Linked DNA regions of Variovorax paradoxus. The protein of the gene in region 1 interacts with the protein of each later gene in a pairwise test. Links are inferred from orthologs where the notes say so. Each region holds a gene or a part of one and is shown in the gene's direction. Other genes may lie near its edges.

Region 1 (9,778 bases):
TTCGTTGCGACTTGTGGAGACGGACAGCATGGGCCCTGCGTGCAACGCGTACGGGACCATGTTTTCCGTCGCGTTGCTTCCTCGAAGCTCACTGCACCTGGGGTGCGGAGCCGATTGGCCAACGGTTGCAATTTACAGGCAAATACGAGCGCGCGTGCGACCGGTCGGTGACACGGAAAGTAAACTCCGGGTTTGTCCCCATCTCTCTCATACTTTTCCACTACTCGAAAAACGTCATGTCCTTCGACAAAGTTTCCCCAGGCAAGAACGTCCCCGATTCCTTCAACGTCGTGATCGAAATCCCGATGAACGCCGACCCGATCAAGTACGAAGTCGACAAGGAGTCGGGTGCGATTTTTGTCGACCGCTTCATGACGACGGCCATGTACTACCCGGCCAACTACGGCTACGTGCCGCAGACCCTGTCGGGCGACGGCGACCCGGTCGACGTGCTGGTGATCGCGCCGTATCCGCTGCTGCCGGGCGTGGTGGTGCCGTGCCGCCCCCTGGGCATCCTGATGATGGAAGACGAAGCCGGCGTCGACGGCAAGGTGCTGGCCGTGCCCACCGACAAGGTGCTGCCCATCTACAGCCACTGGAAGTCGGTCGACGACGTGAACCCGATGCGCCTGAAGGCCATCAGCCACTTCTTCGAGCACTACAAGGACCTGGAAGAAGGCAAGTGGGTCAAGGTGCTGGGCTGGGAAGGCATCGACGCGGCCAAGAAGGAAATCCTGGACGGCATCGCCAGCTACAAGAAGTAACTTATTCGTTCTCGAAGGGCGAGCGGCGCGGGTCGCGCGTGAAGCTGCCGGCCAGCGATGGTGCGCAGCCCGGTGTGTCCGAGACTGTGATGCGGTCGGTGTCGAACTGGAGTGTGCGGGTGCAACGCCCGCCTTCCTGCACCACGAGGCGCCGCTGCCCGTCGAGCACGTTCTTGCCCTGCAGCAGCATGTTGCCGCGCGGGTCAGGGCAAACGTAGATCTGGATGTCCAGCGTGCCGCCCAGTTCGGGCGTCACGTCGAGGAAGCGGCCGTCCTTCGGGCATTGGCCTTCCACATAGCGTCCCATCCAATGCAGCAGCGGGTGACTCAGGTAGGTGATGCGCCGCTCGTAGTCCTGCTTCAGGCATTCGGTCTTGCCGCGGCACTCGCGGTTGCGCACGGTGATCCAGTCGCGCTGGTCGCGTTTCAGGAACGTCGCCCACTGGCCCGTGCCGGGCATTTCGACTTGCCGCTTGTAGAGCGCGGCCATGGCTTCGTCCTGGCGTGACAGGCCGGGGTCGGCGCAGATGGCTTTCTCGGTGGCGTTGCCGGCCTTGGCGCAGTCGAAGCTGGCGGCCGTCGCCAACTGGCTGGCAGCCACGAAGCAGAGTGCCACGAGGGCAGGGCGTGTGAAGGGCTGCATGCGGTTCTTTCTCCTCGAAGCGGATGCTAGGAGAGGCGCCGCGCGCCGTCGATGTGCCGAATGGTCAAGGGCACTATGCCCTTGGACAGAGGAGATGCTTCAGGCGCGGACCGCGTCGCTGGCCAGCCGCATCCATTCGCGATTGACCGAATGCGCATGCGAGTTCCAATGACGCGCGGCCTGCTGGAGTTCGTCCCACTGGCGCTGTGCGCTGGCGGCGTCGCCTTGCTGGGCGAGCCACGCGATATACCGGGCGCGGGCCTCTACGGTGTTGTACTGGCTCAGCGCGGCCTCGAAGGCTTCACGCGCTTCCGGCTGTCGTCCGTCGGCGGCGAGGGCGCGGGCGGTGAGCACGGCGACTTCGTCCTTGCGGTAGTCGTCGCGCGTGGCACGCAGGGCCTGGAGTGCCTGCAATGCTTCGCGGCCGGAAGCCGGTCCACCTGCCGCGAGCAGTGCGCTGGCCAGGCCGAACTGCAGTTCGGGATCGGAGGCCAGCGGGCCCTTCAGTGCATCGCGGTAGTGGCCGACGGCATCGGCCGCCTGGCCCTTGTCGAGCGCGGCCTTGGCAAGGCGCAGCTTGTTCTGGGCTGTGGGTGCGAGGTCGTAGGCCTCGGTGGCCGCGCGGTATTCGCGCTCGGGGTCGATGAAGCCGATGGCCGCGCTGGCCACCTTGCCGGCGGTGCGCTGCATGCGCGAGGCGGGCAGGTACTCGACCACGAAGTACACGATGCTGCCCAGTAGCGGAAAGCTGAAAAGAATGAGGAGCCAGTACATCTGCTTGCCGTGGCGCATCGCGTGCACGGCGAAGAACAGCGCGATGAGGACGTGCAGCCCCAGTCCGACGAATGGCATCGAGTTCTCTCTGAGTTGTTGTGGATATCGGGCGCTTTTATAGCAGCCCCGCATGGCAAGACAGGCTGGTCAGGCGGCCTTGAACGGGCTGCGCTCGCCCAGATGGTCCATGTAGTTCTCGATGCCCGCGCCCTCGCGCTCCAGAAAGCGCTCGACCGCATCGGCAAACGCCGGATGCGCCAGCCAGTGGGCGCTGGTGGTTTTCACCGGCATCAGCGCGCGCGCCATCTTGTGCTCGCCCTGGGCGCCGCCTTCGAAGCGCTGCGCGCCATGTTCGATGCACCAGGCCAGCGGCTGGTAGTAGCAAGCCTCGAAGTGCAGGCAGTCGACGCGCTCCAGCGCGCCCCAGTAGCGGCCGTAGGCAACGAGCGGTGCATCGGGCTGCGTCGAAAGGGCGATCAGGCTGGTGGCCATGGGCTTGCCGTTGCGCTCGGCGACGAACAGCAGCCAGGCCTCGGGCATCGTGTCGGCCATGCGCCGGAAGAAGTCGCGCGTGAGGTAGGGCGGGTTGCCGTGCTCGCGGTAGGTGCGCTCGTAGCAGCGGTAGAAGAAGTCCCAGTCGGCCTTCGAGATGTCGGTGCCGCGCGACCACCGGAAGCTCACATCGGCATCGGCGACCTTGCGGCGCTCCTGGCGGATCTTCTTGCGCTTGTCGTGCGAGAGGCTGGCGAGGAAGGCGTTGAAGTCGGGGTATTGGGCGTTGGTCCAGTGGAACTGCACCGTGTTGCGCAGCATCAGGCCCGCTTCGGTGCAGGCGGCGATGTCGGCATCGGCGCCGAACAGCAGGTGCAGCGACGACAGTTCCTCCTGCTTGCATAGCGCGACGAGTCCTTGCACCAGCAATGTGCGGCTTTGGGCGTCGCGCGCCAGCAGCCGCGTGCCGGGCACGGGCGTGAAGGGCACCGCTACCACGGCCTTCGGGTAGTACGCGAGCCCGTGCTGCTCGTAGGCGTTGGCCCAGGCCCAGTCGAAGACGTACTCGCCGTAGGAATGGTCCTTGATGTAGAACGGGCACGCGGCCTGCAACTGCTCGCCTTGCCACAGCGTGACGAACTGCGGCATCCATCCGCTCTCGGGCGTGGCGCTGCGGCTGTCGTTCAGCGCCGCGAGGTATTCGTGGCGCATGAAGGGCGATGGCTCGGCCTCGGCGGCCAGCAGCGCGTTCCATGCGTCCGGGCTCACGTCAGCCGGCGACGACAGAACCCGAATGACATAATCGTTCAAGCCTTTTTCTTCCTTCTGTATGACGCTCAAGCTCGCCATCGCGCAACTCAATTTTGTGGTGGGCGACCTCGCCGGCAATGCGAAAAAGATCGTCGACGCCGCGCGCGATGCCCATGCGAAGGGCGCGCGCCTCTTGTTGACGCCCGAACTCTCGATTGCCGGCTACGCGGCAGAGGACCTGTTCCTCCGTCCCGCCTTCACCGAAGCCTGTGATGATGCCGTGAAAGGCATAGCCGCCGCTCTGGCCGATCTCAAAGACATGGTGGTGGTGGTGGGGCATCCGACCGGCGGCAGCCTGCGCAGCCGCTCGGTGGCCGTGCAGATGCGCCACAACGCGGCCAGCGTCATCAAGGAAGGCCGCATCCTCGAAACGTATGCCAAGCGCGAACTGCCCAACTACCAGGTGTTCGACGAGCGCCGCTACTTCACGCCGGGGCAGGGTACCTGCGTGTTCGAGGCGGGCGGTGTCTCGGTCGGCCTGCTGATCTGCGAAGACGCCTGGTTCGACCAGCCAGCTGAACTGGCGCGCGAAGGCGGCGCCGAGGTGCTGGCGGTGATCAATGCGTCGCCATATCACGTGGGCAAGGAAGGCGAGCGCGTCGCGCGCATGGCCGACCGGGCGCGCGCCGTGGGGCTGCCGCTCGTGTATGCACACCTGGTCGGCGGGCAGGACGAGGTGGTGTTCGACGGCGCTTCGTTCGCATTGCAGGCCGATGGCGGGGCTGCCATGCAGGCCGAGAGCTTCCGGGAAAAGCTGGTCTTTGCGCAGCTGGAGCGTACGCCGCAGGGTGGGGTGGGCTTCGTGGCGGAGCCGGCGGCCATCGCACCGCCGCGAGACGCTGAGGCACAGCTCTGGGACGCCCTTGTGCTCGGCGTGCGCGACTACATCGGTAAGAACGGTTTTCCGGGCGCCATCCTGGGGCTTTCGGGCGGCATCGACTCCGCATTGGTGCTTGCCATCGCGGTCGATGCACTGGGCAAGGACAAGGTCCGTGCGGTGATGATGCCTTCGCCTTACACCGCCGACATCAGCTGGATCGATGCGCGCGACATGGCCAGCCGCCTGGGCGTGCGCTATGACGAAATTTCCATCAAGCACACCTTCGAGTCCTTCAAGGGCGCGCTGGCCGAAGAATTCAAGGGCCTGCCCGAGGACACGGCCGAGGAAAACATCCAGGCCCGCATCCGCGGCACGCTGCTGATGGGGCTTTCGAACAAGTTCGGCGCCATCGTGCTCACCACGGGCAACAAGAGCGAAATGGCCACCGGCTACTGCACGCTGTACGGCGACATGGCGGGCGGCTTCGCGGTCATCAAGGACCTGCTCAAGACCACGGTGTTCGCGCTGGCGCGCTGGCGAAATGCCCACGATCCGTACGGCACGGGCACCGAGCCGATCCCCGAGCGGATCATCACGCGCCCCCCCAGCGCCGAACTTCGGCCCGATCAGACCGATCAAGACAGCCTCCCGCCCTACGACATCCTCGATGGAATCCTGGCACGCTACATGCAGGACGACGAAGGCATCGACGAGATCATTGCCGCGGGTTACGACCGCGCGGTGGTCGAGCGGGTTGCGCGGCTCATCAGGATCAACGAATACAAGCGGCGCCAGGCGCCGGTAGGCATCCGGGTCACCCATCGAAGCTTTGGCAAGGATTGGCGTTACCCTATCACCAGCAAATTCAACGAAACCGCCGGAGCACGAAAACCATGAAGCAGATCACCGCCATCGTCAAACCCTTCAAGCTCGAGGACGTGCGCGAGGCCTTGGCCGAAGTGGGCGTCACCGGCCTGACCGTTACCGAAGTCAAGGGCTTCGGCCGCCAGAAGGGGCACACCGAGCTCTACCGCGGCGCCGAATACGTGGTCGACTTCCTGCCCAAGATGAAGGTCGAAGTGGTCGTCAACGAGGGTGATGTGGAGCGCTGTATCGAAGCCATCGTCAGCTCCGCGCGCACCGGGAAGATCGGCGACGGGAAGATTTTTGTCACCGGCGTGGAGCGCATCGTGCGCATCCGTACGGGTGAGGAAAACGAAAACGCTGTTTAAAGCAAGAAAGCCCCGGCGACGGGGCTTTCGACATGGTCGTCAGAGGTTTTCCGACAGCCTGTCTTCGCGTGGATGGAGCGGCACTTCGGCGCGCAATGCCGTGAGCAGCTCAGGCACATTGGTGCCGGTGCGGATCAGGCTCATCTGCCATTCGCCCATGAAGCCCTCGCGCACGCTGTGCGCCAGGAAGCCGAGCAGGCCGTCGTAGTAGCCGGCGGTGTTGAGGATGCCGGTGGGCTTGTCGTGGTAGCCGAGCTGGCGCCAGGTCCAGATCTCGAACAATTCCTCGAAGGTGCCAATGCCGCCCGCAAGGGCGACGAAGGCATCGGCGCGCTCGCCCATCATGGCCTTGCGCTCGTGCATGGTGTCGACCACGTGCAGCTCGTCGCACAGCGGGTTGGCCAATTCCTTGTCGACCAATGCCTTAGGGATGATGCCGACCACGCGGCCGCCAGCGAGGCGGGTGGCTTCGGCCACCGTGCCCATCAGGCCGGTGCGACCGCCGCCGTAGACAAGTTGGCCGCCGTGCTGGCCGATCCATTGGCCGACGGCTTGCGCGGCTTGGGAAAACTCGGGGCGCTCGCCGGGGCGCGAGCCGCAATACACACAGATCGAAAATTCAGGATTCATCCTGCCATCATGCCGCAGCCCGCGGGCCTTCTCATGACACGAAGCGTTGCCACAACGCCGCCGCCCAGATACCGCCGCACAGCGTGAGCGACAGCAGCACCGCGGCGCTGCCCATGTCCTTGGCGCGCTTGGAGAGGTCGTGCCACTCGGGGCCGATGCGGTCGATGGCGGCTTCCACCGCTGTGTTGAGCAGCTCGACGATCATCACCAGGATGGCGCTGCCCGCGAGCAGCGCCACCTCGACCCAGCTGCGCCCGAGCCAGAAGGAGGCCGGAATCATCACGATCGACATGATGGCTTCCTGGCGGAAGGCGGGCTCGCTCCAGCCGGCGTGCAGGCCGTGCAGAGAGATCAGCGTGGCATGCCAGACGCGTTCGAAGCCCTTGCGGGCTTTTTGCGGATTGACAGCGGGATCGGGAAGCTTGGGCAAGGCACTCATTGGCGACTCATCGGTTTGGAGGTGATGAGCCGTGTACCGGCCCAGGCGTCGTGCCAGAACTGGCGCTCGGGGTGAAAACGAGCCAGCAGGGCCCAGACTGCGACCCAGCCGAAGATCAGGACGGTCGATTCGCCGCCCGACAGCTTGAAGGGAGCAATGGCGGCCAGCGGCGGCAGGAACCAGACCCAGCTCAGCAGATAGCGCGCCAACGCGCGGCGTTGGCTGATGGGCTGGTTGTGCACGTCGACGATGCGGATGTTCCAAGTTTTCATGGCGAGGGTCTGACCCTTGGTCCAGAACCAGACGAAGTACACGCCGAACACCACGAAAAGAAAAGCCTGAAATAGATGGCGGCGCGAATCCATGGCGTCGCGCATCTGGCCCAACGTGCTGAAGAGCCAGCCCGAAACGAACACCACCGCGAACAGCAGCATGCCCTCGTAGAGCCAGCAGGCCATACGGCGCCAGAGGCCGGGCACTATCGAAACAGGAGCGCTGGATGCAGAAGGGATCGGCGAGGCGGGCTGATCTGGGCCCGAAGCCTCGGGAGAACTGGAAACCATCGAAGCCTTGGGATCAGGGGGCAGGGGAGGATGGCTCGGCTGCCGACGACGGCGCGGGCACCTGGGCTTCGGCCGGGACCGGTGGAGAAGCGATGCTGGACGGGGCAGGCGCGGCGGGGAGGATGGAAACCGCCGGTGTCGCCGCTGCAGGTATGCGCTCCGGCGGCGACGCCACCATGATCGTGGCCGGTGTGGCAGTGGGGGCGGGCGGCGGGGCCAGCAGAATTCTGGGCGTGTGCTGCACGCCGGGGGTGACGGCCGGCACCGGCACGAGCTTCTGGGACGAGACTGGCCGCACGGGAATGGCGGCGCCGCGTGGCTTGGGTGGGGCGCGTTCCGCGAGCTTGCGCTTTTCTTCCTCGCTCAAGGCCTGGTACTGCTCCCATTTGACCTTGCGCTCGTCAGCCGGAATGCGCTTGACCTCGGCAAAGTTCAGGCGGGCCTGGGCGCGCTGCTGATTGCTCAGGGCGGTCCATTCGATCATGCGACTGTGCAGGGTGGCCTGTTCGTCCGCCGACATGCTCGCGAAGTTGCGCGACAGGGCCAGCCATTTCTTCTTTTGCCCGACGTTCAGCGTATTCCAGTGAGCGTTCAGCGGCTTCAGGGCTTGCTGCTGCTCGGCTGTGAGTTCGCTCCAGAGAGGCTTGGTCGTCGAGATGGCCTTGGGGCTGGTGGCCGAAGCGGAGCTTGCCGAAGCCGGGCCTGCCGCGGCTTTGATCGCTGCTTCGGAAGGAGGCTGAGCGCAGGCGAGCGTCAGGCTAAAGGCTGCGACTGCAAGCGCACCTGCCCAAACGACTGCGCCCGCCGGGAGCGGGCGCAACGGGCGGGGGGTGTTTGCGCTGGAGGTGGAGCGGCGTCGCATTCGGTCGATGAAAAATCAGTCGGAGGCGTTGTCGGCCTTCAGGAATTGGGCAAAACCGGGGTCGGTATAGGCGGCGGGCGGCAGGTCGCCTGTCAGCAGCGCGGAATCCACTTCGGCCAACTCGCTGGCGCGGTCGTCGTCCTGCATCACGCTGATGGTGATCAGGCCAGCCACGAGCGCAATCAACGGCACCACGGAGCCGATGCGGGTCCACCAGCTTCCACCCAGCGTGAGCGCATGGCCCGACTGCACCACCACGGGCGCAGTCCGCAGCTGCGGGGGCTGCTTGCGCGCGGCCACGGCCTGCGCGCGCGCCACGCGCAGCCGCTCGCCGATGTCGTGCGGCAGCTCTCGGTTACCAGCCGAAAGGCGGGCAACCAGACGCTGGCCGAACTGGTCTTCGGCGATGGTGGATGTTGAGGTTGGAACCTTAGTGTTCATAGCGATATTCCCTTGGCCTTGAGCGCCTTGCTCAGAGCGTGAACGGCTCGCGAGCAATGGGTTTTGACGCTGCCCTCGGAGCAGCCCATCGCAGCGGCCGTCTCTGCGACGTCCATTTCCTCCCAGTAACGCATCAGGAAAGCCTCGCGTTGACGGCCCGGCAGTGCTGCGATCTGTTCCTCGATCTCGTGGAAGATCTGGGCGCGGCGGGTCGTGTCTTCGGCGCTCTCCGATTCCCTAGAGTCGGTCGGCGAGACGAAGTTCTCCAGCAAGTCGAAATCTCCGTCGTCGTCGACCGAGTCGAAATCGCTGAGGTTGGAGAAAAGGGCGCGCCGGGTCTTCTGGCGGCGGAACCAGTCGAGCGTGCAGTTCGACAGGATGCGCTGAAACAGCATCGGCAACTCGGCCGCGGGCTTGTCGCCGTAGTGCTGCGCCAGCTTCATCATGCTGTCCTGCACGATATCGAGGGCCGCTTCTTCATCCCGCACGTGGTAGACCGAGCGCTTGAAAGCGCGTCGTTCAACGCTTTTCAGGAAGTCGGAGAGTTCTTGTTCAGTGGCCAAGCGAGAGGGGGCGCGCAGGGCGCGCCGCGTGGGGAAGAGGGTCTAGCGATCGCGTATGTTTACCGCCGCGGATTATGCCTTTGTAGCTTTACAAGGCAGCTGAAGCGAATCTGAACGCCCGGAAATGTCATAATCCGCCCTGCAAGTCAAAAGGCAAACGGGTCACGGTCCGGCGGAACATCAGTCCGCTCATGGCTTTGGCCTCAAGTCCTGGCGCGACCTCACAAGGGTTGGCAAGGGGCACCCAAGGTATTTCGTTCCCGAAATAAACAAAGGTTGATCATGGAAATCTCCAAGGCGGAAATCATTTCCGCAGCAGCCGCGTCCTCAGGCGCAGGCAACCCGACGCAAGAACTCATGGGCGCTGAAGTGCTGGTCAAGGCACTGCAGGCCGAAGGCGTCCAGTACGTCTGGGGCTACCCCGGCGGCGCGGTTCTCTACATCTACGACGCGTTCTACAAGCAGGACACCATCCAGCACGTGCTGGTGCGTCACGAGCAGGCCGCTGTTCACGCAGCCGACGGCTATGCGCGCGCCACCGGCGAAGTCGGCGTGGCACTGGTCACTTCCGGTCCAGGCCTGACCAATGCGGTCACCGGCATCGCAACGGCGTACATGGACTCCATCCCGATGGTGATCATCTCGGGCCAGGTGCCAACGGCTGCCATCGGTCTCGACGCCTTCCAGGAATGCGACACGGTCGGCATCACCCGCCCCATCGTCAAGCACAACTTCCTCGTCAAGG
Region 2 (9,940 bases), 790 kb from region 1 along the record:
GGCGCTGAGCCCGTGGCCTTCGAGGTAACGCGCCACGCGGCCACCGAACGCCCCTTCACCGGCAAGTACGAAGCGCACTGGGACGACGGCACGTATCACTGCGTGTGCTGCGGCGCCAAGCTGTTCGAGTCGACGACCAAGTTCGACGCTGGCTGCGGCTGGCCCAGCTTCTCGGAAGAAGCCGTGCCCGGTGCCATCCGCAACATCGTCGACCGCTCGCACGGCATGGTGCGCACCGAGAACGTGTGCGCCAATTGCGGTGCCCACCTGGGCCACGTGTTTCCCGACGGCCCCACCGAAACCGGCCTGCGCTACTGCATGAATTCGGCGTCGCTCGACTTCCAGAAAAAATGAAACTGCTCCTCGACTTCTTCCCGATCCTGCTGTTCTTCGGCGCCTACAAGCTCGGCGACATCTACACCGCCACCGGCGTGCTGATGGCCGCCACTGTCGTGCAGATGGCGATCATCTACGCCACCGAGCGCAAGCTGCAGGCTATGCAGAAGGCCACGCTGGTGCTGATCCTGCTGTTCGGCACGCTCACGCTGGCACTGCACGACGACCGCTTCATCAAGTGGAAGCCGACGGTGCTGTACGGCGCCATGGCCATTGCGCTGGCCGTGGCTCTCTGGGCGCTGAAGAAGAACTTCCTGAAGATGCTGCTGGGCTCGCAGCTGGAGCTACCCGACCGCATCTGGGGGCGGCTCAATGTGGCGTGGATCGGTTACTGCCTGTTCATGGCCATCATCAACGGCTACGTGGCGGCGTACTTCACGACCGAGGCCTGGGTCAACTTCAAGCTCTGGGGCTATGTGTTCCCCATCGTCTTCCTGGTGGCGCAGGGCCTGTACATCGCGCCGCACCTGAAGAACGAAGACAAGCCGACGGCATGACGACGAGCACCGCACTGCTGCCCACAGCCGCCGACATCGAAGCCGCGTTGCGCAAGGCGCTTGCCCCCACGCAGCTCGAAGTGATCGACGAGAGCGCCGCCCACGCAGGCCATTCGGGCGCCAACGCGGAGGGCCGCGGCACCCATTTCCGCGTGCGCATCGCCTCCCCTCTGTTCGAAGGGAAGCCCCGCGTGGCGCGACATCGGCTTGTGTATGATGCCCTCCAGGTTTTTATCGCACAGGGTCTGCACGCCATCGCCATCGAGGTGCTCTGAGTCGTCCACCGGATCGCACGCCGCGTTTGCACCGGCCGTTGCTCCCCTTCTTTTCTCCGATATCCCCGCTTTCTTTCCCGCGCCTTTTCCTACACGCGCATTTCCTTTCCAGCTCGATATTCATTCCATGAAAAAACAAATCTTGCAGGCCGTCGCGGCCGCAGTGCTGCTCGGTGCCACGTCCATGGCGGCTCTGGCGCAGAACGCAGCCATCGTGAACGGCAAGCCGGTGCCCAAGGCCCGCATGGACGTTCTGGCCCAGCAACTGGCAGCCGCAGGCCGTCCGGTGACGCCTGAAATGCAGAGCCAGCTGCGCGAGGAAATTGTGGCTCGCGAAGTGTTCATGCAGGAAGCGCAAAAGCAGGGCCTGGACGCCAGCGACGACTACAAGAACCAGCTCGAACTCGCCCGCCAGGCCATCCTGATCCGCGCGCTGTTCGAGAACTACCGCAAGACCAACCCGGTCTCGGACGCAGACGTGAAGGCCGAGTACGACAAGTTCGTGGCGGCCAACGGCGGCAAGGAATACAAGGCCCGCCACATCCTGGTCGAGACCGAAGACCAGGCCAAGAAGATCATGGCCGACCTGAAGAAGGGTGCCAAGTTCGAAGACATCGCCAAGAAGCAGAGCAAGGACCCGGGTTCGGGCGCCAACGGCGGCGACCTCGACTGGGCCAACCCCGCGAGCTTCGTGCCCGAGTTCTCGGAAGCGATGATCAAGCTCAAGAAGGGCGAAACCACCCCCGCCCCGGTCAAGACCCAGTTCGGTTATCACATCATCCGCGTCGACGACATCCGCCAGGCCCAACTGCCGAAGCTGGAAGAAGTGAAGCCGCAAATCACGCAGCAGCTGCAGCAGCAGCGCCTGCAGAAGTACCAAGAGGATCTGCGCGCCAAGGCCAAGGTCGAGTAAGACCGGAGCCTTGCAGCCCCATGAAAAAAGCGGCCCGCGGGCCGCTTTTTTGTTGCCCGCCGCGTGGCGGGCTTGTGTCGATCAGCCCACCCAGCGGCGCGCATTGCGCCAGATCTGCATCCACGGGCTCAGATCGCTTTTGTCGCCCGAGGTCCAGCTCATCTGGATGTTGCGGAACACGCGCTCGGGGTGCGGCATCACCGCGGTGAAGCGGCCGTCCGGCGTGGTCACCGAAGTCAGGCCGTTGGCGCTGCCATTGGGGTTGAACGGGTACTGCTCGGTGGGCTGGCCGTGGTTGTCCACGAAGCGCATCGCGCCGATGGCCTTGGCGGCGTCGCCACGATGCTTGAAGTTGGCATAGCCCTCACCGTGCGCCACCGCGATCGGCAGGCGGCTGCCGGCCATGCCCGCGAAGAAGATGCTCGGCGATTCGAGCACTTCGACCATCGACAGGCGCGCCTCGAAGCGCTCGCTCTGGTTGGTGGTGAAGCGCGGCCAGGCCTCGGCGCCCGGAATGATGTCGGCCAGCTCGGCGAACATCTGGCAGCCGTTGCACACGCCCAGCCCGAAGGTGTCGGCGCGGCCGAAGAAGGTCTTGAACTGCTCGGCCAGCTTCGGGTTGAAGGTGATGCTGCGCGCCCAGCCGATGCCGGCGCCCAGCGTGTCGCCATAGCTGAAGCCGCCGCAGGCGACCACGCCCTTGAAGTTGGCGAGGTCCGCCCTGCCCGTCTGCAGGTCGGTCATGTGCACGTCGAAGGCTTCGAAGCCGGCCTCGGTGAAGGCATAGGCCATCTCGACGTGCGAGTTGACGCCCTGCTCGCGCAGGATGGCGACCTTGGGGCGCGACTGCAGAATGGCCGGCGCGGCAGGCTGTGCGTTCGGCAGGAACACATGCATGCCCGGATCGCTCGGCACGCCGGCTGCAGTGTGCTCGGCATCGGCACAGGCGGGGTTGTCGCGCTCGCGAGCGATCTTCCAGCTGACCGAGTCCCACACCTGCTGCAGGTCGTGCAGGCTCGCGCTGAACACCGACTTGGCATCGCGCCAGACTTCGACCTTGCCCTTGCCCGCGTCCATGGCGGAGCTGGCGGGCCGGGTCTTGCCGACGAAGTGGCTGTGCGTGCTGAGGCCGTGGGTGCGCAGCACCTGCATGACGTCGTTGCGCTCGGCGGTGCGCACCTGCAGCACCATGCCCAGCTCTTCGTTGAACAGCGCCTTGAGCGTGAGTTCTTCGCGCCGCACGCTGACCTGTTGCGCCCAGTTCTTGGCGTCGCCGGTTTCCATGCGGCTGTCGGAGATGCCGTCGCCTTCGGTGACGAGCATGTCGACGTTCAGCGCCACGCCGACGTGGCCGGCAAAGGCCATTTCGCAGGCGGTGGCGAACAGGCCGCCGTCGCTGCGGTCATGCATTGCGAGGATCTTGCCGTCGGCGCGCAGGGCGTTCACGGCGTTGACCAGCGCCACAAGCTGCGCCGGGTCGTCGAGGTCGGGCACGGTGTCGCCGCTCTGGCCCAGCGTTTGCGCGAGGATGCTGCCGGCCATGCGGTGCTTGCCCTGGCCTAGGTCGATGAGCACCAGCGTGGTGTCGGCCTCTTCAGCGTCGAGCTGCGGCGTGAGCGTGCCGCGCACGTCGGCCAGCGAGGCGAAGGCGGTAACGATCAGGCTCACGGGCGACGTGACCTTCTTGGCCTCGGCGCCGTCCTTCCATTGCGTGCGCATCGACAGCGAATCCTTGCCGACCGGAATCGACACGCCCAGCGCCGGGCACAGCTCCAGGCCCACGGCCTTGACGGTCTCGTACAGCGCGGCGTCTTCGCCGGGCTCGCCGCAGGCGGCCATCCAGTTGGCCGACAGCTTGACGCGCGAAAGTTCGATCGGTGCGGCCAGCAGGTTGGTGATGGCTTCGGCCACGGCCATGCGGCCCGAAGCCGGCGCGTCGAGCGCAGCCAGCGGCGTGCGCTCGCCCATGCTCATGGCTTCGCCGGCGAAGCCCTTGTAGTCGGCCAGCGTCACGGCGCAGTCGGCCACGGGCACCTGCCATGGGCCGACCATCTGGTCGCGGTGGCTCAGGCCGCCCACGGTGCGGTCGCCGATGGTGATGAGGAAGCGCTTCGAGGCCACGGTCGGATTCGCGAGCACGTCGATGGCGGCCTTCTGCAGGTCGACGCCCGTGAGGTCGAGCGGCTTGAAGCTGCGGGCCACGGTCTTGACGTCGCGGTGCATCTTGGGCGGCTTGCCGAGCAGCACGTCCATCGGCATGTCGACCGGCTGCACCGCCGCACCCTCGTCGGCCACCAGCAGTTGGCGCTCTTCGGTCGCCACGCCGACCACCGAGAACGGGCAGCGCTCGCGCTCGCAGAAGGCCTTGAACTGGTCGAGCGATTCGGGCGCGATGGCCAGCACGTAGCGCTCCTGGCTTTCGTTGCACCAGATTTCCTTCGGCGCCATGCCCGATTCTTCGAGTGGCACGGCGCGCAGGTCGAAGCGCGCGCCGCGGCCGGCGTCGTTGGTCAACTCGGGGAAGGCGTTGCTCAGGCCGCCCGCGCCCACGTCGTGGATCGCCAGGATCGGGTTGGCCGCGCCCTGCTGCCAGCAGTGATTGATGACCTCCTGCGCACGGCGCTCGATTTCTGGGTTACCGCGCTGCACCGAGTCGAAGTCGAGCTCGGCCGCGTTGGCGCCGGTGGCCATCGAACTGGCGGCACTGCCGCCCATGCCGATGCGCATGCCGGGGCCGCCGAGCTGGATCAGCAGCGAGCCGGCCGGGAAGCGAATCTTCTTGGTCTGCGTGGCATCGATGCTGCCCAGGCCGCCCGCGATCATGATGGGCTTGTGATAGCCGCGCTGCACGGTATCGAGGTCGCTCGCCACGGTCTGCTCGTACTCGCGGAAGTAGCCCAGCAGGTTGGGACGGCCGAATTCGTTGTTGAACGCTGCGCCGCCCAGCGGGCCCTCGGTCATGATCTGCAGCGGGCTGGCGATGTGCTCGGGCTTGCCGTAGTGGCCTTCTTCAGGCCAGAGCTTCGACACGGTGAAGCCGGTCAGGCCCGCCTTGGGCTTGGAGCCGCGGCCAGTGGCGCCTTCGTCGCGAATCTCGCCGCCCGCGCCGGTCGAGGCGCCCGGAAACGGCGAAATGGCGGTCGGGTGGTTGTGCGTCTCGACCTTCATCAGCACGTGGCTCAGGGCGCTATCTTTTTGATAGCTCTGCGAGCCGGTGGCGGGAATGAAGCGCTCGACGGTCGCGCCTTCCATGACCGAGGCGTTGTCCGCATAGGCGATGACCGTGTGCTGCGGGTTCTGCTTCTCGGTGTGGCGGATCATCGAGAAAAGGCTTTGGGGTTGCGCCTTGCCGTCGATGGTGAAGTCGGCGTTGAAGATCTTGTGGCGGCAGTGCTCGCTGTTGGCCTGCGCGAACATCATCAGTTCGACGTCGCTGGGATTGCGGCCCAGGCGGGTGAAGGCGTCGACCAGGTAGTCGATTTCGTCCTCGGCCAGCGCCAAACCGAAACCGGTGTTGGCTGCCACCAGCGCCGTACGGCCGCCGGCCAGCACGTCGACCTGCGCCATCGGCTGGGCAGGCAGTTCGCTGAACAGGCTTGCGGCCTGATCGACGGTGGCCAGCACCGATTCGGTCATGCGGTCGTGCAGCGGGCCGGCCACGGCGGCCAGCGTGTCGCCTTCGAGCACGGGGGCCTTGCCGATCAGCGGGGCCTTGAGCTTCAGGTGGTACTGAGTGACGCGCTCGACCCGGCGCAAGGCCAGGCCGCAGTTGTGGGCAATGTCGGTGGCCTTGGAAGCCCAGGGCGACACCGTGCCCAGGCGGGGCGTGACCACCACCGAGGTGCCCGCCTTGGCCGGCGCCTCGAAGGGCTCGCCGTAGGTCAGCAGCGCCGCAAAGCGCTCGCGGCCGGCCGAATCCAGCGCCGCATCGGTGACCACGAGGTGCACGAAACGGGCCGAAATGCCCTCGATGCGCGGCTCGATGGCCTGGAGCTTCGGCAACAGCTGGCGTGCGCGGAAGTCGCTGAGCGCGCTGCCGCCCTCGAACATGGTTACGACAGGAAGGGCTTGAGGTGCGGGCTGCGTCACGGTCGATGGGGCCTCGGGGGCCGCGTTGGAAATCAAGGAATCGAGGCAGATGGCCGCTGACTGGGGCCATCCGCGTTAGCCGCGAATTTTAGCTTGCCGAATGGGATAATTCGGGGATGAGCATTAACTACAAAGACGCTGCGGGCATCGAAGCCATGCGGGTCGCCTGCCGCCTGGCTTCCGAGGTGCTGGATTACCTCACGCCCCTCATCAAGCCCGGCATCACGACCAACGATGTCGACCGGCTGGCCGCCGAGTACATGGTCAAGCAGGGCACCACATCGGCCACGGTGGGCTACATGGGCGCAAGCAGCGTCCCGTACCCGAAGTCGCTGTGCACCTCGGTGAACCACGTGGTGTGCCACGGCATTCCCAATGACAAGCCCCTGAAGAAGGGCGACATCATGAACGTCGACGTGACCGTCATCAAGGACGGCTGGTTCGGCGACAACAGCCGCATGTACGTGATCGGCGACGCCTCCATTGCCGCCAAGCGCCTGTGCAGCATCACCTTCGAAGCCATGTGGCACGGCATCCTGCAGGTGCGCCCCGGCGCGCACCTGGGCGACGTGGGCCACGCGATCCAGAAATTCGCCGAGGGCCAGGGCTTTTCGGTGGTGCGCGAGTTCTGCGGCCACGGCGTGGGCCAGCGCTTCCACGAAGAACCCCAGGTGCTGCACTACGGCCGCCCGGGCACCATGGAAGAGCTCAAGCCCGGCATGATCTTCACCATCGAGCCGATGATCAACGCCGGCAAGCGCGACGTGAAGGAAGACTTCAAGGGCGGCCAGTACGACGGCTGGACCATCGTCACGCGCGACCATTCGCTGTCGGCCCAGTGGGAGCACACGGTGCTCGTCACCGAAACCGGCTACGAAGTGCTGACGCTTTCCGCAGGCAGCCCGCCGCTGCCCTCCTTCGTCACCTCGACCAAGACCTGACGCGGCAACGCGTCCCCCCGCCGTGATCGAAGCAGCCAACATCGACGTGGCGACGCTGCGCGAAGCCTATCGCGCGAAAAAGCTCGCCCTGTTCGACACCCTGCGCTTCGCGCGCGCCCCCACCCGCAGCGTGCACACGGTGCTGCGCCAGCTCTCGGCACTGGCCGACGAAACGCTCTGCACGCTGTGGCGTGACGCCGGCTTCGGTGACTCGTTCTCCCTGGCCGCGGTGGGAGGCTTCGGGCGCGGCGAACTGTTTCCGTATTCCGACGTCGACGTGCTGCTGCTGCTGCCGCCCGAAGGCGACAAAAGCGAAATCGACCCGGCCCGCATCGAGGCTTTCATCGGCCACTGCTGGGACGCGGGCCTGGAAATCGGCTCCAGCGTGCGCACGGTCGATGAATGCCTGGCCGAGGCCGAGAAAGACGTCACCGTCCAGACCTCGCTGCTCGAGGCCCGGCTGATCGCGGGCGACAAGAAGCTCTTCACGGCCTTTCGCCGCCGCTTCATCCGCGCCATCGACCCGCAGGCCTTCTTCGTGGCCAAGTCGCAGGAAATGCGGCACCGCCACCAGAAGTTCGACAACACGCCCTACGCGCTGGAGCCCAACTGCAAGGAATCGCCGGGCGGCCTGCGCGACCTGCAGACCATCCTCTGGATGACCAAGGCGGCCGGCTACGGCAGCCGCTGGGACGACCTCGCCAAGAACGGCCTGGCCACCTCCTTCGAGGCGCAGCAGATCAAGCGCAATGAAGCCCTGCTCTCGCTCATCCGCGCGCGGCTTCACGTGATTGCCAACCGCCGCGAAGACCGCCTGGTGTTCGACCTGCAGACGGCCGTGGCGGCCAGCTTCGGCTACGAGAGCGAATCGCAGCGCAAGTCGAGCGAAGCGCTGATGCGGCGCTACTACTGGGCGGCCAAGGCGGTCTCGCAGCTCAACCAGATCCTGCTGCTCAACATTTCCGAGCGCCTGCAGCCGAGCGACGAGCAGCACACGCCCGTCAACGAGCGCTTCTACGAGCGTGCCGGCCTGATCGAGATTGCCAGCGACGACCTCTACGAGCGCGAGCCGCACGCTGTGCTCGAAACCTTCCTGCTGTACCAGAAGACCATCGGCGTGAAGGGCCTGTCGGCGCGCACGCTGCGTGCGCTCTACAACGCGCGCCACGTCATGGACAGCAAGTTCCGCAACGATCCGGTCAACCACGAGACCTTCATGCGGATCCTGCTGCAGCCCTATGGCATCACGCATGCCTTCAGGCTGATGAACCAGACTTCGGTGCTGGGGCGCTACCTGCGGGTGTTCCGCAGCATCGTGGGGCAGATGCAGCACGACCTGTTCCACGTGTACACGGTCGACCAGCACATCCTGATGGTGCTGCGCAACGTGCGGCGCTTCTTCATCGCCGAGCATGCGCACGAGTACCCGTTCTGCTCGCAGCTCGCGGCCGGCTGGGACAAGCCCTGGATCCTGTACGTGGCGGCCCTCTTCCACGACATTGCCAAGGGCCGCGGCGGCGACCATTCCACGCTGGGCGCGCGCGACGTGCAGCGCTTCTGCAAGCAGCACGGCGTTGCCCGCGAAGACGCCAAGCTCATCGAATTCCTCGTGGCCGAGCACCTGGTAATGAGCCAGGTCGCGCAGAAGCAGGACCTGAGCGACCCCGAAGTGATCGGCGCATTCGCCAAGCGCGTGGGCAACGAGCGCTACCTGACCGCGCTCTATCTGCTGACCATCGCCGACATCCGCGGCACCTCGCCGCGCGTGTGGAATGCCTGGAAAGGCAAGCTGCTCGAAGACCTGTACCGCTACACCCTGCGCGCGCTGGGCGGCCGCATGCCCGACCCGGACGCCGAGGTCGAGTCGCGCAAGCGCGAGGCGCTGGTGCAGTTGGCCCTGCACGCCCAGCGCTTCGAGGCGCACAAGGCCCTGTGGGACACGCTCGACGTGGGCTACTTCATGCGCCACGACGCCACCGAGATCGCCTGGCACGCCAAGCAGCTCTCGCGCTTCGTGCCGCCGCCCAACGTGCCGATCGACCCGAAGGCGCCACCCATCGTGCGCGCGCACCTGTCGCCGGTGGGCGAAGGCCTGCAGGTGGTCGTCTACACGCCCGACCAGCCCGACCTGTTCGCGCGCATCTGCGGCTACTTCGACCAGTCATCGTTCAGCATCCTCGACGCCAAGGTGCACACCACGAGCAACGGCTACGCGCTCGACACCTTCCAGGTAGTAACCACCTTCCTGCCGGACCACTACCGCGACCTGATCAGCATGGTCGAGTCGGGTCTGGCGCAGACACTCACCGAAGCCGGCGCCCTGCCCCCGCCGAGCATGGGCCGGGTGTCCCGCCGGGTTCGCAGCTTCCCGATCAAGCCGCGCATCAGCCTGCTGCCCGACGACAAGGCGCAGCGCTGGCTGCTCAACATCTCGGCCAGCGACCGCGCCGGCCTGCTGTATTCGGTGGCCCGGGTGCTGGCGCGCCATCACCTGAATCTGCAGCTCGCCAAGGTCACGACGCTGGGCGAACGGGTGGAAGACACCTTCCTGATCAGCGGCCCTGAACTGCAGGGCCAGAAGACGCAGCTGGCCATCGAGACCGAACTCATGGAAGCCCTGGCCTCCTGAAAACAACCTATCCCCTCAGAATGTCGGCCATGGAATCCCTGATCGAACAGCTATCCGACTGCGTCTCCTCCGCCAAGACGCTGGAAGACCTCGCCCGCCCGATGCTCGAGATGCTCGAGGCGGCCACAGGGCTGGAGTCGGCCTACCTCGTGAGCGTCGACCCGGACAAGGGCCGCCAGCACATCCTCTTCGCCCACAAC
Region 3 (9,648 bases), 1.1 Mb from region 1 along the record:
ACCAGGCCCTGGAATACCTGGACAAGGACCGTGCATTCCTGACCAAGGGCGGCGTGTTCACCGATGCGTACATCGATGCGTACATCGATCTGAAGATGCAGGAAGTCACGCGCTTCCGCATGGCGACGCACCCGGTCGAGTTCGACATGTACTACTCGCTGTAATCGCGCGAAGTACAGCCTCACCAATCCATTGGCGGGGATGTAATGAAAAAGGACGGCCACGGCCGTCCTTTTTCAATGGAGTGGAACATCTTGTCACTGGTGGCATCGAATTGCACGAAAATGCACCTTTGTCGCCGCCCTCCACCGATACACATGAAGACTGCTTCTCTCATTTTCCTGGCCGGTTCATTGATCGCGCTGCCGGCGCTCGCGCAGGAACGCGTCTGGCGTTGCGGCAACGAGTACACCAACAACGCCACCATCGCCCAGCAGAAGGGCTGCAAAGTCATGGAAGGCGGCAACGTCACGGTTGTGCAAGGTACCAAGTCTTCGGGCGGTGGCTCCGCGTCGTCCGGCGGCTCCTCGGCGGCGCGCGCACCGGCGGGCAGTCCGCGTGTCGAAGGTGTCGACCAGCGTGCCCGTGACGGCGAGGCCCGTTCGGTGCTCGAGGCCGAACTCAAGAAGGCCGAGGCGCGCCAGGCCGAGCTGCAGAAGGAATACAACAACGGCGAGCCCGAGAAGCAGGGCAGCGAAGGCCGCAACTACCAGAAGTACCTGGACCGCGTCGCCGAAATGAAGGCTGAGCTGGCGCGCAACGAGAGTGACATCGCCGGCATCCGCCGCGAAATCGGCCGCTTGCCGAACAAGCAGCAGCCGCAGTAGTCATGGTGTTCGGGAAGAAGGCGACCGGCGCCAATCCGCGCTTCCAGTCCTTCGACCTGCTGTCCACGCTGATCGCGGTGGTCAACAGCAACGGCTCCGTGCTGTTCGCCAACGCAGGCCTCGAAGACGCACTGGGCACCTCGCGTCGCACGCTCGAAGGTTCGCAGTTCGGCGCGTGTTTTCATGAGCCGCAGGTGCTGCGCACGGCCATCGACGGCGCGAGCAGCAACGACTTTGCAACGCTGCGCTACGAGGCCTTCCTGCGCCGCGTCAACCACGAGCTGATGCCTGTGCAGGTCACGCTCGCGCAGGGCGACAAGAAGGGCGAGCTCATCATCGAGATGTCGCCGCTCGAGCAGCAGGTGCGGCAAGACCGCGAAGAGCGCCTCATCGACCAGGCGCAGGCCAACAAGGAGCTCATCCGCAATCTCGCGCATGAGATCAAGAACCCGCTCGGCGGCATCCGCGGCGCGGCGCAGCTGCTGCAGATGGAGGTCGAATCGCGCGACCTCATCGAATACACCCAGGTCATCATCCATGAGGCCGACCGGCTGCAGACGCTGGTCGACCGGCTATTGGCACCGCACCGCCGCCCGCACGTGGTGGGCGACGTCAACATCCACGAGGTGTGCGAGCGCGTGCGCTCGGTCATCCTCGCGGAGTTTCCGCGCGACCTGCACATCGAGCGCGATTTCGACGTGTCCATTCCCGAGTTTCGCGGCGACCGCGAGCAGCTCATCCAGGCCACGCTCAACATCACGCACAACGCGGCGCAGGCGCTGACCGAGCGCCGCGCGGCCGGCGACGCGCAGATCACTTTCAAGACGCGCATAGCCCGTCAGGTGATCTTCAACAAGCAGTGGTATCGACTGGCACTGGAATTGCATGTAATCGACAATGGACCGGGTGTGCCGGACACGATCAAGGACCGCATCTTCTATCCGCTGGTATCGGGCAGGGAAGGCGGGACAGGGCTGGGATTGACGCTCGCGCAAACTTTTGTGCAACAGCATCACGGCGTGATCGAGTGCGACAGCGTCCCGGGCCGAACCGATTTCAAGATATTGATACCGCTGCCCTAGCGCAGCCACCGGCAACAGAGGAGATGCATGAAGCCGATCTGGATAGTTGATGACGACCAATCGATTCGCTTCGTGCTCGAGAAGGCTCTATTGCGCGAAGACCTGCCCACGCGCAGTTTCACGAACACGCGCGAGGTGCTGGCAGCACTCGAACAGGCCGCCGACGACGATCAGCAAGGTCCCCAGGTTCTGGTGAGCGACATCCGCATGCCCGGCGGTTCCGGGCTCGACCTGCTCGACAAGATCAAGGCCAAGCACCCCGGCCTGCCCGTCATCATCATGACGGCCTTCTCCGATCTCGACAGCGCCGTTTCGGCCTTCCAGGGCGGCGCTTTCGAATACCTGCCCAAGCCCTTCGACCTGCCGCGCGCGGTCGAGCTCATCCGCCGCGCCGTCGACGAAAGCCAGCGCGAGGAAGTTGCCGAAGAACGCATGGTCGCGGCGCCCGAAATGCTCGGCCAGGCCCCTGCGATGCAGGACGTGTTCCGCGCCATCGGCCGGCTTTCGCAGAGCAACGTCACGGTGCTCATCACCGGCGAGTCGGGCTCGGGCAAGGAACTGGTGGCGCGTGCGTTGCACAAGCACTCGCCGCGTGCCAACGGCCCCTTCGTTGCGATCAACACCGCCGCGATTCCCAAGGACCTGCTGGAGAGCGAACTCTTCGGCCACGAGCGCGGCGCCTTCACCGGTGCGCAAACCATGCGCCGCGGCCGCTTCGAACAGGCCGAGGGCGGCACGCTGTTCCTCGATGAAATCGGCGACATGCCCTTCGACCTGCAGACGCGCCTGCTGCGCGTGCTGAGCGACGGCCATTTCTACCGCGTGGGCGGCCACAACTCGGTCAAGGCCAACGTGCGCGTCATCGCGGCCACCCACCAGGACCTGGAGCAGCGCGTCAAGCTCGGCGGCTTCCGCGAAGACTTGTTCCACCGCCTCAACGTCATTCGCCTGCGCCTGCCGGCACTGCGCGAACGCGGTGAAGACGTGCCCGCGCTCACGCGCCACTTCCTGCAGGTGAGCGCGCGTCAGCTGGGCGTCGAGCCCAAGCGCATTTCCGATGCGGCGCTGGCCAAGCTCGCGGCCTTTGGCTTCCCGGGCAACGTGCGCCAACTCGAGAACATCTGCCACTGGCTGACCGTGATGGCGCCGGCCCAACTGATCGAAGCGAAGGACCTGCCGCCCGAGGTAATGGCCGTCGGTGCAGGCGCGGAGGCCCTCCACGTGCCCGAAGCCGCGGCCGTCGCGCCGACCGCAGCGGCCCAGCCCGTGGCGTCGCTGCCAGTTGCAGGCAGCGAATCGGTGCCTGCGCACGCCGTCTCCGAGCCCGCCGAAGCCCATGCGGGCGTGAGCAGCTGGGAGAGCGGCCTGGAGCACGAAGCCCAGGCCTTGCTTGCTGCCGGCCGCACCGACGTGTGGGACGTGCTCTCGCGCCGCTTCGAATCGAGGCTGATCCTCACGGCGCTGGCCAACACGCGTGGCCGCCGCATCGAGGCCGCGCAGAAACTGGGCATCGGGCGCAACACCATCACCCGGAAGATCCAGGAACTCGGCATCGAATAAAAAAGGCCCCTCGGGGCCTTTTTTATTACCGACTGGACCTATCCAGCCGGCCGTACCGGTGCAGAAGGTCGCCCATCCCTCGTTCAAGTGATGCGCTGCTTCACCAATTGACTCACATTCCGGCCTGAGACCAAGGGGCATCCGGGCCTGCGCGCCGCGGGTACTGTCCACTCAAGCAAGGAGCGTAGCCATGTCTTTCAAGATTCTCTGCTGCGACGGCGGCGGCATCCGCGGCGTCATCACGGCGATGCTGATCCAGGACCTGGACAAGAGTTTCGGCATCGTCGCAAGCGCGGATGGATTCGCCGGCACGTCCACCGGCGGCCTGATCTCGCTGGGCCTGGTGAACAAAGTGAGCATCGACAAGATCGTCAGCGTCTACCAGAACGATGGCTCCACCATCTTCAAGCCCAACGGCTGGCTGCTGGACGCACAGGCCAAGCAGCAGGACCGGGCACCGGCGCAGTCGACAGAAGACCTGCTGGGCAGCGGCCCGGGCATCTTCAAGTGCCAGTACGTCAACACCGGCTTGCAATCAGTCGCCCAGCAACTGGTGGGTAGCGGCGGTGCGCTGTCCTCGGCGAGTCGCTTCGTGGCCGTCAATTCCGCGCGGCTGTGGGATGCGAACCAGAACAGCTGGGCGCCGTGCACCATCTCCAACGGCCAGCGCAACGCCTACCGCGGCATCAGCATGGTGGACGCCGCGCTGGCCACCTCGGCCGCGCCAACGTACTTCCCGCCGTACCAGTTGGGGGACTTCGGCTACTTCGCCGACGGCGGCACCTTCGCCAACAACCCCTCGATGACGGCGATTGTGGAGGCGATCTACCAGGGCTGCGCCACCGCCCCGTCGGACATCGTGATGCTGTCGCTGGGCACCGGCGTCAATCCGGTGGGCGTGCCGCCCAGTTCCGTGTCCAACCCGCTGGACTGGGGCGTCACGCATTGGCTGTGGCCGTTCAGCGACGGCGTGGTGCCGGCTACGGCGCTGCTCAACCTCACCATGGATGCCACTGCGGAGTTGGCGGCGACCCAGGCCGGCCAGCTGCTCGGCAGCAATTACATGCGCGGCAACGTGCCGCTGGCCCAGCCGTTCGGCCTGGACGACTACAAGAACGTGGGCGAGTTGGTGAGCGCGACGCAGAAATACATCGAGAGTTCGCCCGAGTGGGCGGCAGTGCGCAGCTGGGTGCAGCAGAACTGGACGTGAGCGAGGCGGTCGGCGCCGGCGGCGTGCCTATCGGCTCCGCTGGCCCAGGGTCAGCGAATCGATCTGGAACTTTCCGCTCTTGTCCCAGAGCCACGTGTCCACGTAGGTATGGGCGCCCAGCTTGCCGGGGTTCGGCAAAGGCGACGTGGCCTTGATCAGCTCCGCAATCATCGGCGGCACTTCGGGCGCATGGCTCGGCGTGCGGCTGAAATCGACCCTGATCACCTTGCCCGTGGCGTCGATGTCGGTCTCGACCACCACAACCGCGTACACCAGCGGCGGGATCTTGCCCTTGTAGATGCGGCTTGCATACTTGTTATAGATGTGGCGCGCGCCGATCTTGCGGTAGGTCCGCACGGCCGGCGTCTGCGCGGTGATCAACCGCACCGTCGGCACGTCGCGTCCGGAAGCGGTTTCGTCCGCAGGCGAGGTCGCGGCGCTCTTGCCACCTTCTTCCACCTTGTCGCCGGGCTTCAGCAGCGAGCAGGCCGTGAGCGTCAGCGCGACGGCCACGATTGCGAGGTTGCGTATGGTCATGGGCTCAGGCACCCAGGTCGAGATCGAGCACCACCGGCGCATGGTCGCTCGGCTTCTCCCACTTGCGCGGCACGCGGTCGATGACGCAGCCCTTCACGCGCGGCACCAGCGGCTGGCTCACCAGGATGTGGTCGATGCGCAGCCCGCGGTTCTTCTGGTAGCCCAGCATGCGGTAGTCCCACCACGAATAGCTCTTCTCGGGCTGCTCGAACATGCGAAAACTGTCCGTCAGGCCCAGCTCGAGCAGCGCCTTGAAGTGGTTGCGCTCTTCCGTCGTGTGGTGGATCGTTTCCTTCAGGCCCACCGGGTCGAAGCTGTCGCGGTCTTCCGGCGTGATGTTGAAGTCGCCCAGCAGCACCAGGTTCGGGTTGGCCGCCAGCTCCTGGCGCAGCGAGTCGCGCAGTGCGTCGAGCCACTTCATCTTGTATGCGAACTTCTCGCTGCCCGGCTCCTGGCCGTTCACGAAGTAGCCGTTGACCACGCGCAGCGGACCCGAAGGCGTCTCTACCGTGGCCGCGATCACGCGCGACTGGTCGTCACTGAAGCTGGTGATGTTCTTCACCACGTCGCGCACCGGTGCAAGGCTGAGAATCGCCACGCCGTTGTAGGTCTTCTGGCCGAACACCGCGGCCTCGTAGCCGGCCGACTTCAGCACCTCGAGCGGGAACTTGTCGTCCGTCATCTTGAGCTCCTGCAGGCACAGCACGTCGACCGGGTTGGCAATGAGCCAGTCGAGCACGTGCTGCAGGCGCGCAGTGAGGGAATTGACGTTCCAGGTGGCGATTTTCATGAAATTCTCTAAGTTGTTGATTTCAAAAGATTTATTTTTGTTTTTGGCATATTTTCTGGCTTGTACCCGCTGGCGTACCCATTTCTGGATTGCTGAGCTTCGGCCGTGGGACGCCGGTCGGGCAGCTTAGCAAGCTCTTGAGCTTCGCGTGTGCTGCTGTTCATGGCTGCGCACGCGGCTTGCCCCAGTCCAGCGATCGACCAATCTCGAAAGGGCTCCACTCATTCCGGCCAGGGAAATCCCTCGGATCGCGGTGGCACGTCCAGTCAATGCCGTCGCAACGATGCCAGACCGCCCCGGTGGCATTTCCTACCCTTGCCTGACCCTCATTCATGGAAGCAGCGCAATGGACGCCTCGACAAAAATAGACAGCAGGACAACGATGTTCGCGCTGGCGATCTGCATGGTGACAGGCATGGGCACCATCCAGATGCAGCCCGTCCTCGGTGGCGCCCTGGTGGACCGCATGGGCATCGGTCTGCAGCAAATGGGAGTTCTGTTCGGGATCGAGCTGGTGTCGATGGCACTGGCTTGCACGGTCGCGGCTTTTGGCGCACACCGGCAGAACCGGCAGCAACTCGTGCGGATAGCCTTGGTCGTGCTTCTGATTGCCAGCGTCTGGAGCACGTTGGCAGAGAGCTTCGCGACGTTGTGCGTCGCGCGCCTGCTGGCGGGGGCTTCCGGAGGCGTGGTGCAGGCGGTGGTGTATGCCAGCACCGCCTTGCGTACCCACAAGGACAAGACGTTCGCGGTTCTCAACATCTGCATCCTGCTGTGGGGCGCAGCCTCCCTCGGCATTCTCCCGCCCGTGATCTCGGCCTTCGGTATTCCGGCGGTGTTCGCAGGTTTCGTCGTCCTTTGCCTCCTGAGCCTGGGCCTATGCGGAAGAATCCCCGCCCGAGCTCCGGCGAGCGGGCAGGGCGGCCCGGGGCGCGCCGCTGTCTACGCGCTGCGCACAGACAGCACTTTGCTGCTTGTCCTCGTGGTCCTTCTGTTTGCCGGGCATGGCGCTCTGTGGGTCTACCAGGAGCGCATCGGCAAGGCGATCGGCATCGCGCCCGATCACATCGGCATGATTCTGGGGCTGAGCGTTCTGTCTGGTGCGGTGGGCGCGGCGCTGGCCGGCATCGTGGGCCGGCGGATCAGTCATCGCTCGGCGCAGCTGATTGCATTTGCGGGCTCCATCCTCGCCACCTTGCTGATGGTCTACGGCACTGGCGTGGCTGCCTACGCGCTGACAGCCTGCGTGATCATGCTGGTGTGGTTCTTCGGGCTCACCTATCTCCTGGCCCTGACGGCTGAAATGGACCAGACCGGCCGCCTGCCCGGCCTCGCCAATGCCGCGATCTTCATCGGCCAGGCGCTGGGGCCGGCCGTCGGGGCGGTTGCGGTGGGCACCGGCAGCTTCAGGAGCGTCGGCTGGGCTGCCACTGCCATCTATGTGATCGCACTCGCTCTCTCCGTGGTCGTGACATCGCACCACGCGCGCTCTGAGCGCCACCGTGTGCGCTCGCCTCTCGGTTCCACCTGAAACCGGGGCATCCGTCCTCGTTCCCGTCCCTGTCCCTGTCCCGAAGTTCACTCTTGTCCATGCACAACGATTCAAGCACTCCACGCAATTTCCCTGCATTGCCGCATTTCACCGGGATGAATGCGCCCTCGCGCGTCGAATGCCAGATACAGGACCTGGAAGTCATCGGCGAGCTGCCGGCGGCACTCGAGGGCACCTGGTATCGCTGCGGCCCCGATCCGCAGTACCCGCCCATGCTGGGAGACGACATCTACATCAATGGCGACGGTGTCGTCAGCGCGTTCACCTTTGCGAATGGCCATGTCGACTTCAGGATGAAGTACGTGCGCACGCAGCGGTTCGAGGCCGAGCGCGACGTTCGCCGATCACTGTTCGGCTTGTATCGCAACCAGTTCACCGATCATCCTTCCGTGCGCGGGCTCGACCGGGGCACGGCAAACACGACGGCGTTCATGCATGCGGGCCGGCTGTTCGCGCTGAAGGAGGACAGCCTGCCGTACGAGCTGGACCCCCTGACCCTGGAGACCAAGGGCCGTCACGATTTCGACGGAAAGCTGCGCTCGCGCACGGCTACCGCTCATCCCAAGCGAGACCCGGAGACCGGCGAATGGGTGTTCTTCGGATACGAAGCGTCGGGCGACGCGAGCAAGAGCGTTGCCTACTGTGTCGCGGACAGGCACGGCACGCTGGTGCGGGAAGAGTGGTTCGAGGCGCCATACGCAGCCATGCAACACGATTTCGCGGTGACGCGCGACTACGTCATCTTCTCGGTCTTTCCGACGACCTGCGATATCGACCGCCTGAGATCGGGCGGAACCCACTGGATGTGGGACGGCTCGCTGGACACCTGGATCGGCGTGATGCGCAGGAACGGCCCCGCGAGTGACATGCGCTGGTTTCGCAGGCCGGCCTGCTATTCCTACCATGTCGCCAATGCCTTCAACGAGGGCAGCCGGATCACGATCGACCTCTGCGTCTCCGCGCGAAATGTTTTTCCCTACATACCTGCGGTGGATGGAAGCGTGTACGAGCCTGCGGCAAATGCTCCCTTTCTCACGCGCTGGAGCTTCGACGCCGAAAGTCCGGACACGTCGTTCGACGTGCGTGTCCTGAGTCCGATACCGGGAGAGCTGCCCCGGATCGACGAGCGCCTGTCGATGCGTCCGCATCGCTTCATCTACTACGGCGGAATCGACCCCGCCCGAAGTCAGCTCGTGGCGGGACCGATCGGGCTGGGTTCGAACCATCTGGTGCGCGTAGATACCCGCAGCGGCGACGTCAAGGCTCTCTTCCTGTCCGACACGACCACATTCCAGGAGCCTCAATTGGTGCCCGTCCCCGGGGCGGAAGGGCTGCTGCTGGCTGTCGTGGACCACCACGACACGGCACTGGCATCCGTGGTCGTGCTGGACGCCGCCGACATCGAAGCCGGACCGATTGCGCAGATCAAGCTGCCGATCCGGCTGCGCGATGCCTTCCACGGCGACTGGGCTCCCTTCAATCCAACGACCATTCAGGAAAACAGATGAACATTGTTCAACTTCAGATTCAGGGGGAGCTTGCCCCTGCCCGTTCAGGCGCAACGTTTCAGCGATGCAACCCGATCACCAGGGAGGTGGTCACGACGGCGGCGGCAGCAGCACCCGAGGACGCCGTCGCGGCGGTTGTCGCGGCCGAGCGGGCCTTTCCAGCCTGGGCGCGAACCGGCCCCGCCGAAAGGCGCGCGATGCTGACGAAAGCGGCCGACGAACTGGAGCGCGACCTGCCGACCCTCGTCGCCACCATGATGAGCGAGACCGGCGCCAGCGAACTCTGGGCCGGTTTCAACGCCGTCACCGCGGTGGGAATACTGCGTGAAGCAGCGGCGCTCACGACCCAGATCAACGGTGAAATCATTCCTTCGGATCTTCCTGGCAATCTGGCGCTTGCCGTGCGCCAGCCCGCCGGCGTCTCCCTGGGCATCGCGCCCTGGAATGCGCCCTTGATTCTTGGCGTGCGCGCGATCGCAGTGCCCCTCGCATGCGGAAACACCGTGATCCTCAAGGCGTCTGAAGCCTGCCCGGCAACCCACCGGCGCATCGTCGATGCGTTCTCGCGTGCCGGTGTTGCGC

The links.
Region 2: the proteins of NWF24_RS17200 (region 1) and NWF24_RS13435 interact in binary tests that used the Escherichia coli proteins (3 or more experiments, as listed by UniProt). The link is inferred for Variovorax paradoxus from one-to-one orthologs.
Region 3: the proteins of NWF24_RS17200 (region 1) and glnL interact in binary tests that used the Escherichia coli proteins (3 or more experiments, as listed by UniProt). The link is inferred for Variovorax paradoxus from one-to-one orthologs.

The regions. Positions count from the first base shown.
Region 1 is NZ_CP102931.1:3,638,776-3,648,553, reverse strand. What follows is about bases 3,867-6,865. They hold NWF24_RS17200 (P-II family nitrogen regulator), read left to right. Parts: upstream 3,867-5,196; coding sequence 5,197-5,535; downstream 5,536-6,865. Other genes in these bases: NWF24_RS17185 (RDD family protein), read right to left, coding at 6,601-6,865; NWF24_RS17190 (diacylglycerol kinase), read right to left, coding at 6,197-6,604; NWF24_RS17195 (LOG family protein), read right to left, coding at 5,575-6,165; NWF24_RS17205 (NAD+ synthase), read left to right, coding at 3,867-5,200. Outside these bases: ppa (inorganic diphosphatase), read left to right, coding at 237-764; NWF24_RS17220 (lysozyme inhibitor LprI family protein), read right to left, coding at 766-1,407; NWF24_RS17215 (hypothetical protein), read right to left, coding at 1,507-2,259; NWF24_RS17210 (GNAT family N-acetyltransferase), read right to left, coding at 2,329-3,483; more of NWF24_RS17205, read left to right, coding at 3,503-3,866; more of NWF24_RS17185, read right to left, coding at 6,866-7,167; NWF24_RS17180 (DUF3106 domain-containing protein), read right to left, coding at 7,181-7,987; NWF24_RS17175 (DUF3619 family protein), read right to left, coding at 8,045-8,470; NWF24_RS17170 (RNA polymerase sigma factor), read right to left, coding at 8,467-9,033; NWF24_RS17165 (acetolactate synthase 3 catalytic subunit), read left to right, coding at 9,316-9,778. UniProt on the Escherichia coli protein: P-II indirectly controls the transcription of the glutamine synthetase gene (glnA). P-II prevents NR-II-catalyzed conversion of NR-I to NR-I-phosphate, the transcriptional activator of GlnA. When P-II is uridylylated to P-II-UMP, these events are reversed.
Region 2 is NZ_CP102931.1:2,854,819-2,864,758, reverse strand. What follows is about bases 6,780-9,940. They hold NWF24_RS13435 ([protein-PII] uridylyltransferase), read left to right. Parts: upstream 6,780-7,133; coding sequence 7,134-9,740; downstream 9,741-9,940. Other genes in these bases: NWF24_RS13430 (sensor domain-containing diguanylate cyclase), read left to right, coding at 9,770-9,940; map (type I methionyl aminopeptidase), read left to right, coding at 6,780-7,111. In the rest of the region: peptide-methionine (R)-S-oxide reductase MsrB, read left to right, coding at 1-354; NWF24_RS13460 (septation protein A), read left to right, coding at 351-893; NWF24_RS13455 (BolA family protein), read left to right, coding at 890-1,168; NWF24_RS13450 (peptidylprolyl isomerase), read left to right, coding at 1,296-2,081; purL (phosphoribosylformylglycinamidine synthase), read right to left, coding at 2,163-6,131; more of map, read left to right, coding at 6,287-6,779.
Region 3 is NZ_CP102931.1:4,768,163-4,777,810, reverse strand. The notes cover bases 1-2,869. They hold glnL (nitrogen regulation protein NR(II)), read left to right. Parts: upstream 1-829; coding sequence 830-1,909; downstream 1,910-2,869. Other genes in these bases: ntrC (nitrogen regulation protein NR(I)), read left to right, coding at 1,937-2,869; NWF24_RS22600 (hypothetical protein), read left to right, coding at 318-827; glnA (type I glutamate--ammonia ligase), read left to right, coding at 1-164. Also shown: more of ntrC, read left to right, coding at 2,870-3,469; NWF24_RS22585 (patatin-like phospholipase family protein), read left to right, coding at 3,660-4,679; NWF24_RS22580 (hypothetical protein), read right to left, coding at 4,707-5,216; xth (exodeoxyribonuclease III), read right to left, coding at 5,221-6,006; NWF24_RS22570 (hypothetical protein), read right to left, coding at 6,015-6,170; NWF24_RS22565 (MFS transporter), read left to right, coding at 6,353-7,537; NWF24_RS22560 (carotenoid oxygenase family protein), read left to right, coding at 7,597-9,066; NWF24_RS22555 (aldehyde dehydrogenase), read left to right, coding at 9,063-9,648.